Regions from separate parts of the Bacillus sp. FAU20 genome, predicted to be linked through region 1. Evidence: predicted binding sites of a transcription regulator. Region 1 holds the regulator's gene; the other holds the start of a gene.

Region 1 (4,366 bases):
ATATCCGTTGGCATATATACACTTTGAACGAGTTTTTCATATTTCTTTCTCTCGTCATGCGCTACTTTTCTAACGCAGCGATCGTATTGAATATCAATCATCTTCCCTTGAATAACAAGCTTTGGCTCATAACCTTGTAGCATATTTTTACATGAACCTAAATCCGGACAATCCACGCAACCTACACTTTGTCCAATATATTCATATAACTTCACAAGACTGCGCTCAATCATAGAAGTCGTTACTTCACCCTTATGTTCGTCTATAAATTCTTTCACACGCGGATGCGCCATTACTTCTGCCTTTAGTACTTCATATCTATTTTTAAAGTTTTCATTTTCCATTAATTTTGCAAATGAATTTTGAATATGCTCCATTTCCTCACCTCAAAGAGCGTTCATTCTCTTCTATTAATCACGCTTATATTTTTTTAACACTTCTTCTAGTCGTTTTCTTTCATCTTCTAGCGTACTTGCATCTTTTTCTACACTTATATCTTTCTTCTCTGTTTCTTTCTCTTGTTCTTTCGGCTCTTCTTCCTTAAGCCAATCTGGCACCATTTCTTTCCGCACCGTTTTCTTCGCCGTACGGCCTTTTTTCTTCGTCTCAGCCCACTCTTGATATTGACGGTTCTCTTCTTTCGCTAACGCCATCGCGTCCGCTACTGTACCGACCTTTTTACGTGCCCAATGCCCAGCAATCTTCTCGACATACGTTTTCGCAAGTTTCATATCTGAGCGTAGCATAACGTAATAAATAAGTACATTCACAACTCCTGGTGTCAATTTTTGATTAATCATGACATCTTCAACGATCTGCAAGTCCGCTTTCGTTGCCTCTGCACCACCAGAAATCTCTTTCAATAGTTGTTTTGGCGAGATTTCCTCTAGCTGCTTTATTAACATCTCCTCTTGCGATGAAGGCTCTTTCTCTTTCATCGTACGTGCAGCATGAGGCTGTACTCTTTCACTTAATACCGGTAATGCTTGACCATTTTCAAATTGATACCAATCGCGCGCTCCTTTTCTAAGCCTTTCCATATCAATTGTTTGCATCTCTGTCACTGCACCAAGAACGATATTTTGCATCGATAACACATCTACACCATACACGTAAGCAAGTGTTATAACGCAGTCTCTCACTTGATCTGTAATCGCCTTTTTAGGAACAAGAGCGGACAATCCATCTACAAATAAAGAGAAATCAAAGAAATCATTCCAAACTTTCGGAGCGTCTCCCTTCTCGTTACTTGGCATAGTTGTCGTTTTTGGAATACGAAGGTCTTCTTGCGCATGCTCAAGCTGTCCTGGATTAAACGAACCAAACACATCATTGAAAGAACGCGTAACATTTTCATAAGAAGCAAAATCAAATTCTTCTTCTAAGAAATATTGCTTTACTTGATTATATTTTGTCCGGCTCAATCGATTATATAAAAAGATACTTAAAACAATATCATCAAAAAACTGCTTCGGAGATAAAGGTGGTTGCAACTCATATATGAACATTCGAATATCTTTTTCTTTCTTAATATAAACCTTCAATAGCCCAATTGCCTCTAACTTTACTCGTTCCTCATATATTTCAGGAAGTTGCATTTGCATAGTCACCATAAGGGAATGATGCGTATTCTCTTTTCCAAATACACGATCTTGCTCTAGCTCTCCCCATAGTGTCATGTATAAGCTAAAAGCTCTACTACCTATTAACGGCTGATACAACATCGTTAACACTTTTCGGTCGTAATTGTGCAGTAGCCCTTTCGCACTTACTTTATAACGATCAATCGGCAATAGCTCCATCCATGACTGTTTTTCCATTCTTGCTTTTCCTTTCTCTCATCCAATCTATCCTCTACTTCATTCGTTCTATCTTCATTATATAAATTCTTAGTGAAAAAGAGCTATTAGCTTGCGCTTCTAGCTCTCTTATCCTATTACTTACGGTATGTAAAGAGAATAAAATACAACTTCTACTCTCTTTCTTTTTGCAGTATATCTTTTAATTCTTCAATAAATACATTTAAATCTTTAAATTGACGATATACAGAAGCAAAACGTACGTAAGCAACATCATCAATATCGCGCAGTTCTTCCATAACAATTTCACCAATCATATCACTTTTCACTTCTGATATACCTAAATTACGCAGTTCACGTTCCACGCTTTGTGTTACTTCTTCTAATTGTCTTAAAGATACTGGTCTTTTTTCACACGCTTTAATTAAACCGCGTAAAATCTTTTCTTTATTAAACTCTTCTCGTGTGCCTTCTTTTTTTACAACGATAAGAGGTGACTCTTCTACCCTTTCAAAGGTCGTAAAGCGACTTAAGCAGCTTTCACACTCTCTCCTTCTTCGAATAGAGCGCCCCTCGTCTACCGGACGCGAATCTAACACTCTTGTACCATTATGAGAACAGGATGGACAACGCAATTCATTCACTCCTTTACACTATACTCTTTATTTTTCTCTACTCACTTCACCTAAAATATATATACAATATTATATAACTCATTCTAACTCTCTTACCACTTTAAGTTTCAGCGCATCATTTTATCATCTCATCCTTAAAAATAAGATGGTATATAGAGAGCACTACCTCATTTGCAAGAGTCCAATTTATTCAACTAACGATTACGTTATATTTTTCCTTTTTTATAAACTAAAAAAGAGGTGCATTATACACCTCTTTACATTTTAAATCAATTATGTTCTTTTTTAAAGAGCTTTTGTTTCTCTCTGCTTAATTTCGAAGCTACCAGTGCCTCGAGGAAGCTCGATGCTCTCACGCGTTTTCGCGTTTAAACCTTCTGCAATATATTCTGCAGCAACATTTGGATCAATACGATCCCCACAAGTATAAACATCAATACTCGCGTAACCGTGCTCCGGAAAGCTATGAATTGTTAAATGTGATTCTGAGATAATTACTACTCCACTTACACCTTGTGGTGCAAATTTATGGAAAGCAACCTCACGCACTTCAGCACCAGCTCTTAGTGCTGCATCCACAAATAATTGTTCAATATACGGCATGTCATTAAGCTTGTCGAAATCGCAATCCCAAAGTTCAGCGATCACGTGACGACCCATCGTATCCATAGTATCCATTCTACAGTTCCCCCTTGTAAATTTATTCTAACTGTTCGAATTGAAAACTAATTTGCAATTTGGCTTGCTCCACTACCACGGGGGAAAGTTAGTCCAGAGAGGTCCTAACCCTTTAAGTAGTGACTACGTACCTCAGCTCTTAAGTTTACGAGTGTTAGTATACTTTGTTTATTTTCATTTTGCAACAACAGTTTTTTCGATTTTCTGTCATATTTTCCTCTTTACTTTTCCCTAAAAAAAATAAACGATTCACAAATGCAGTAATCACAACGTTTCGTGGTATGTCCACTTTTTAAAATATACTCATATAATTTTTTTCCTTTTCAGAAAAAAATAAAAAAAGAGGGCAAATATTGCCTTGCCCTCTCCTCCCTTATTCACTTAAATGTGTTGCACATTTTCTTGTTTCGCTAACTCTTCAACAACTAACGTTACAAGATCTACAACACGACGAGAGTAGCCCCACTCGTTATCATACCAAGCAAGTACTTTCACTTTACGATCACCCATTACCATTGTAGATAAACCATCGATAATAGCTGAATGCGTATTTGTATTAAAGTCGATAGATACTAAAGGCTCTTCGCTGAATTCTACAATACCTTTTAAAGCACCGTTTGCAACAGTTTTGAATGCATCGTTAATAGCTTCAACTGTCACATCGCGTTTTACATCTACTACTAAGTCAACAAGAGACACGTTTGGTGTTGGTACACGAAGTGCCATACCATGAAGTTTTCCGTTTAAATGCGGAAGAACTTTTGCTAGCGCTTTCGCAGCACCTGTCGTTGTCGGAATGATTGATTGTCCGCAAGCACGTGCTCTTCTTAAATCTTTATGTGGGTTATCAATATTTTTTTGGTCATTTGTATAAGCGTGAACTGTCGTCATTAAACCGTTTTCAATTCCAAACTGCTCATCTAACACCTTCACAACAGGCGCTAAACAGTTTGTTGTACAAGATGCATTTGAAATAACAGTATGTTTTGTAATATCTAATTGGTCTTCGTTCACACCAACTACAATTGTTACATCTTCATTTTTACCAGGCGCCGTTAAAATAACTTTTTTCGCTCCAGCTTCAACGTGAAGAATTGCTTTTTCTTTTGAATTAAATTTACCAGTTGCTTCAATTACAACTTCAACACCTAAATCTGTCCAAGGCAATTCCTTTGGATCGCGGTTGTTTAAAAGGCGAATCATTTTTCCATCAACTAATAAGTGATCTTCAAATGCTTCTACTGTTCCGTCAAA
Region 2 (4,366 bases), on a different contig from region 1:
TCTGCACTTTCATAAGCGATTTTATTTTTTGCTAAATATCCGTGTAAGTTCATTGCTCCAAGTCCAACTGAATGAAGCTCGTCATTCGCTTTTTTCACAGTTGGTGCATTCGGAATAATCGTCATATCAGAAACAGCTGTTAAAGCTTCCATTCCCGCATGAACTGCTTCACGAATTTCTTTATTTTCCATTACGTTTACGATATTTAACGATCCTAAGTTACAGTTAATATCACGACGGATAATGTCATCTGTACCGTAATCATTTATTTCTGAAGTTTCTTGAAGCTGGAAGATTTCTGTACATAAGTTCGACATCTTCACAGTTCCAATATCCTTCAATGGATGTTGATTATTTGCATTTGATTTAAACATTAAGTATGGGTAACCAGACTCAAGCTGAATCATGGCGATTTTAATAAGCATATCACGTGCACTAATATCTAGTGGCTTCTTCTTCACTTTCGGATTGCTCATTAATTCATCGTACATTTCATCAATGTCAATATCATCTAAATGCTTGCCATATTCTTTATAAACCGTATAAGGCGCGAAAACGTGGAAAGGTTCGTTTTTCTCAGCAAGCTCAAAGAACTTACTTGGAACGATAATTCCGATTGATAGAGACTGAATACGGCTCTTCTCATCGGCATTTATTTTTTTTGTATCAAGGAATTCAATAATATCCCAATGGAAAATGTTTAAATATACTGCACCGGCACCTTTTCGTTGGCCAAGCTGATTCGCATATGAAAACGAATCTTCAAGCAATTTCATAACAGGTACTACACCACTTGCAGCGTTGTCGATACCTTTAATTTGCTCACCACGTGCGCGTAGCTTAGATAAGTTTAAAGCTACTCCCCCGCCGATTTTTGATAATTGCATCGCAGTATTAATGTTAAAGCCGATTGAATTTAAGCTATCGTCCATCTCTAACAAGAAACAAGACACCATTTCTCCTCTTCTGCTTCTTCCCGCATTTAAAAAGGTTGGTGTCGCTGGTTGGTAGTTTTGTTTTACAATCATGCTTGCGAATTGTCTTGCTTTCGAAACATCACCGCGTCCTAAGTATAATGAAACAATTGCTACACGATCTTCATAGCTTTCTAAGTATTGTTTTTGATCATTCGTTTTTAACGCATAATCTTTGTAGAACTTAGATGCTGCCATATAAGATTGGAACTCGAAGTTTTCACCATAAGCGATGTTATATACTTCCTCTACTTCCTCCAAGCTATACTCGTCCAGAACGTTGTAATAGTAATCATGTTCTTTCATATACTCCATTCGCTCTGCCACGCTATTAAAAGGAACGGTATTCTCTCTAGCTTCTTCCATAAAGACTTCTAATGCCTCTTTATCTTTATGAAGCTGATAAAAACCGTCCTGCATTTGCGTGATTTCATTATTCAGTTCAATGTGTCGCAATCTCCCGCACCCTTTCCTTAAAATATTCTACATCGTTATTTGTTCCAGATAACTCAAATTTTGATACAATAGGCACTTCATATTTAGTAGAAATCTTGTCAGCACTTGCACCGAACATGTCTCCCCAGTTACGATTGCCGCTTGCAGATACGCCTTTTAATTTTTCATTATTGCGCTCTAAAAAGTCTAAAACACGTTCTGGTACATTGCCAAAACCTGTTGTATACGTAATAAGAATAAAGTCTTCATCTATTACTAGATCTTCATCAATTTGAACGGCCGGCATATTTAATTTGTGAATGAAACGCTTCACGTTTCCTGTCATAGAATCATATGCAACTAACATTTCCGACCCTCCCTCTCAAATCTATATTCTCTATATGTTGTTCTTGATTTCTCTATATATTGTATTACGTTTCAAAATAAGACACAAGATATATGTATAAATTCTTTCTTTTTTTAACTTTTACTTTTCGACATGATAGCCGTTTTTTTTCAATACAATGACTATGAAACAACATTCTAAAACTCATGTCAATAAAGTGCTTTTCAAAAAAGTTGTCAACGAATTTAACCTTATTTTTAAAAAAGTTAACAATATATTTTGTCATAAAACGGTAGATGCTGAAGAAATATATTTCTCCAGCATCACGCAAAAAAGAACAGATATGAAACTATAATCTGCTCTAAAAAAAAGATTACATTTATCAAATTTACCTTATTAAATATATTATACATATACTTTCGTTTCTCGTTACATACTAAAAGATAACTATTATAGAAAAAGATTATTATTATGGAACTTCAATTTATTTATGAAAAGTTTATTCAGATTGCTCAATGCGCAAAATATCTTTTACAAATATATGATGCGGATTTTCATCTTTATCAATCATTGTACATACAGGAGCCTCTTCATCAAAGTATACAATCATTCCTTCTACGTACTGATATGTATGTTGAACTTGTACAGTTACTTTAATTTCTACTGCTTCTTCATATGCTCTTTTTATTTTCTGAAGCATTTTTGCTGAACATTTTCTTTTCTCTGGATACATAACCATTCCCATAAATCGATTGCCGGCTCTATCTTTCCACATATAATCCCAATGTGGTAAAATGCCTTGTTTAAAATCGCCCATAATTCCCCTCTCCTTTATCTTTTATTTATCCCGCATTAAACGTCCGATTGGTGAAGGCTACTAATCAGTGAGAGATGCCCTGCTGATCAAAATTCCTCTTTATGAACGTGGCGTTTCTGAATATGTATAAATCACTTGCCCGCCTCGCTGTGCGTTACCAATGAAATGTTTAAAGTCTTCTCGATTTACTAAAACTTCTCTGAACGTATAAAATACATCTTTCGTAACAACATACTCCTTTATTTCACCATTTTTCAGCTGATCCAAAATTGTATTTGCTAATTCTTTATCCATGTATTTCACCTCTATGCAATATTTTATTTTATCTTATATTCTATAGGTCAACAACTGTAAAATTATCCAGATGCTATACCTTCATTTCATTTTCATTATTTTTCAAAAGATATCTCTTTAGTATATGTCCACTAAATATCATATACTAACATAGCTACTTCTCTATATCAAACATTTCGACATTCAATTATGCAAAGTTTCACACCGCTATGCTACAATATATGAATAGAACTAGGAGGGATACTATGATTCGGAAAGCAAAAAAGACAGATGCGAAACTGGTAGCACCTTTATTGTATAACGCTCTGCACGAAATTGCTGAAAAAATCACAGGTAGCACAGTTGAGACAGAAGTATTACTAGGACTTGAAACATGGTTCTCAAAAAAGAAAAATCGACTGAGCTATGAAAACTGTTTTGTATATGAGCAAGACGGGGGTGCAGTTGGAGTTATTGTCGCTTATCACGGTAGTGAAGCAACACAGCTTGACGCACCAATTGTACATCACTTAAGAGAATTACATAAAGATGAATCAATTACGTTAGAAAAAGAAGCTGAGCTTGATGAGTATTACATTGATACATTATCAGTTTCAAGTGCACACGGCGGAAAAGGTATCGGTTCTAAATTAATTGAAGCTGCCGAAATCTATGCAACTGAAAAAGGGCATGAAAAAATCGCTTTACTTGTTAATTTAGAAAACACACGCGCCTATTCATTATACGAAAAGTTAGGTTATAAAAAAGATGAAATTGTTATGCTAGTAGGCGAACCTTATGCTCATCTCGTAAAACCATTAAACGTCAAAATTTCTATATCTTAAAAAGAAAGCACACGATTTATATAAATCGTGTGCTTTTATGTTAAATTCGTATTTAATATATTTCCATCCATCGCCTCGTGAAACGTATATGTTGTACATCCCCATGGCTTTCTATGCAAAATAGGAGAACCAGACCATCCCATTGCCCTCAGCTCCGCTCCAATCATCGAATTAAAATAATTATGACCTACAAGAGCAATACTTCCATGTACGAGAGCATAACGATGTAACAGGTAAGCCGCTTGCCTTGCCCTCTCTCTTACTTCCTTATAGGACTCAACACCTTTATGGTAGCCAAGTATCCATAATGTTCGTCCAATGAACATCCATACCTTAATTTTGCATTTCAACCACTTCGGAGCAAAAAAGCATGAAGGGACTTCAGCTTCTCTAAAAAGAGAATTTTGCATAAAAGATAAAGAATCCGTTAATTCAGCTGCTGATTGTACAGCACGCCTTTGATCACTTGTTAAGACAAATTTCGCTGCTTCAATTGCCTCTATTGTTTCTATCGGCATTTTAGCTTTTTGTATCATTGACTCGGAATCATACTGTTTCATCCATTCGTGAAATGAAGTAATTGTCATCGGTTCTCTTATACGACCTAAACAACCATGACGAATAAAAGAAATCTTCATTCTCTTCACTCTCCATTCATCACTTACGAACTTTATTA

Evidence for each region. Region 1 encodes NrdR, which represses ribonucleotide reductase genes. Its sites were predicted from a motif close to AACACNATATATNGTGTT; they were not measured.
Region 2: the regulator NrdR is predicted to act here: its motif matches at 1,825-1,842, upstream of nrdI (class Ib ribonucleoside-diphosphate reductase assembly flavoprotein NrdI).

What each region holds. Positions count from the first base shown of each region.
Region 1 is NZ_JBVYHY010000003.1:86,274-90,639, reverse strand. Features, by position in the region: gene dnaI (primosomal protein DnaI) at 1-377, opposite strand, end outside; gene AC0OM3_RS00715 (replication initiation and membrane attachment family protein) at 411-1,820, opposite strand; gene nrdR (transcriptional regulator NrdR) at 1,973-2,434, opposite strand; gene speD (adenosylmethionine decarboxylase) at 2,720-3,103, opposite strand; gene AC0OM3_RS00700 (glyceraldehyde-3-phosphate dehydrogenase) at 3,494-4,366, opposite strand, start outside.
Region 2 is NZ_JBVYHY010000021.1:779,814-784,179, forward strand. Features, by position in the region: gene nrdE (class 1b ribonucleoside-diphosphate reductase subunit alpha) at 1-1,430, opposite strand, end outside; gene nrdI (class Ib ribonucleoside-diphosphate reductase assembly flavoprotein NrdI) at 1,417-1,776, opposite strand; gene AC0OM3_RS17830 (hypothetical protein) at 2,255-2,572, opposite strand; gene AC0OM3_RS17835 (hypothetical protein) at 2,672-2,866, opposite strand; gene AC0OM3_RS17840 (GNAT family N-acetyltransferase) at 3,112-3,690, shown strand; gene AC0OM3_RS17845 (histidine phosphatase family protein) at 3,726-4,328, opposite strand.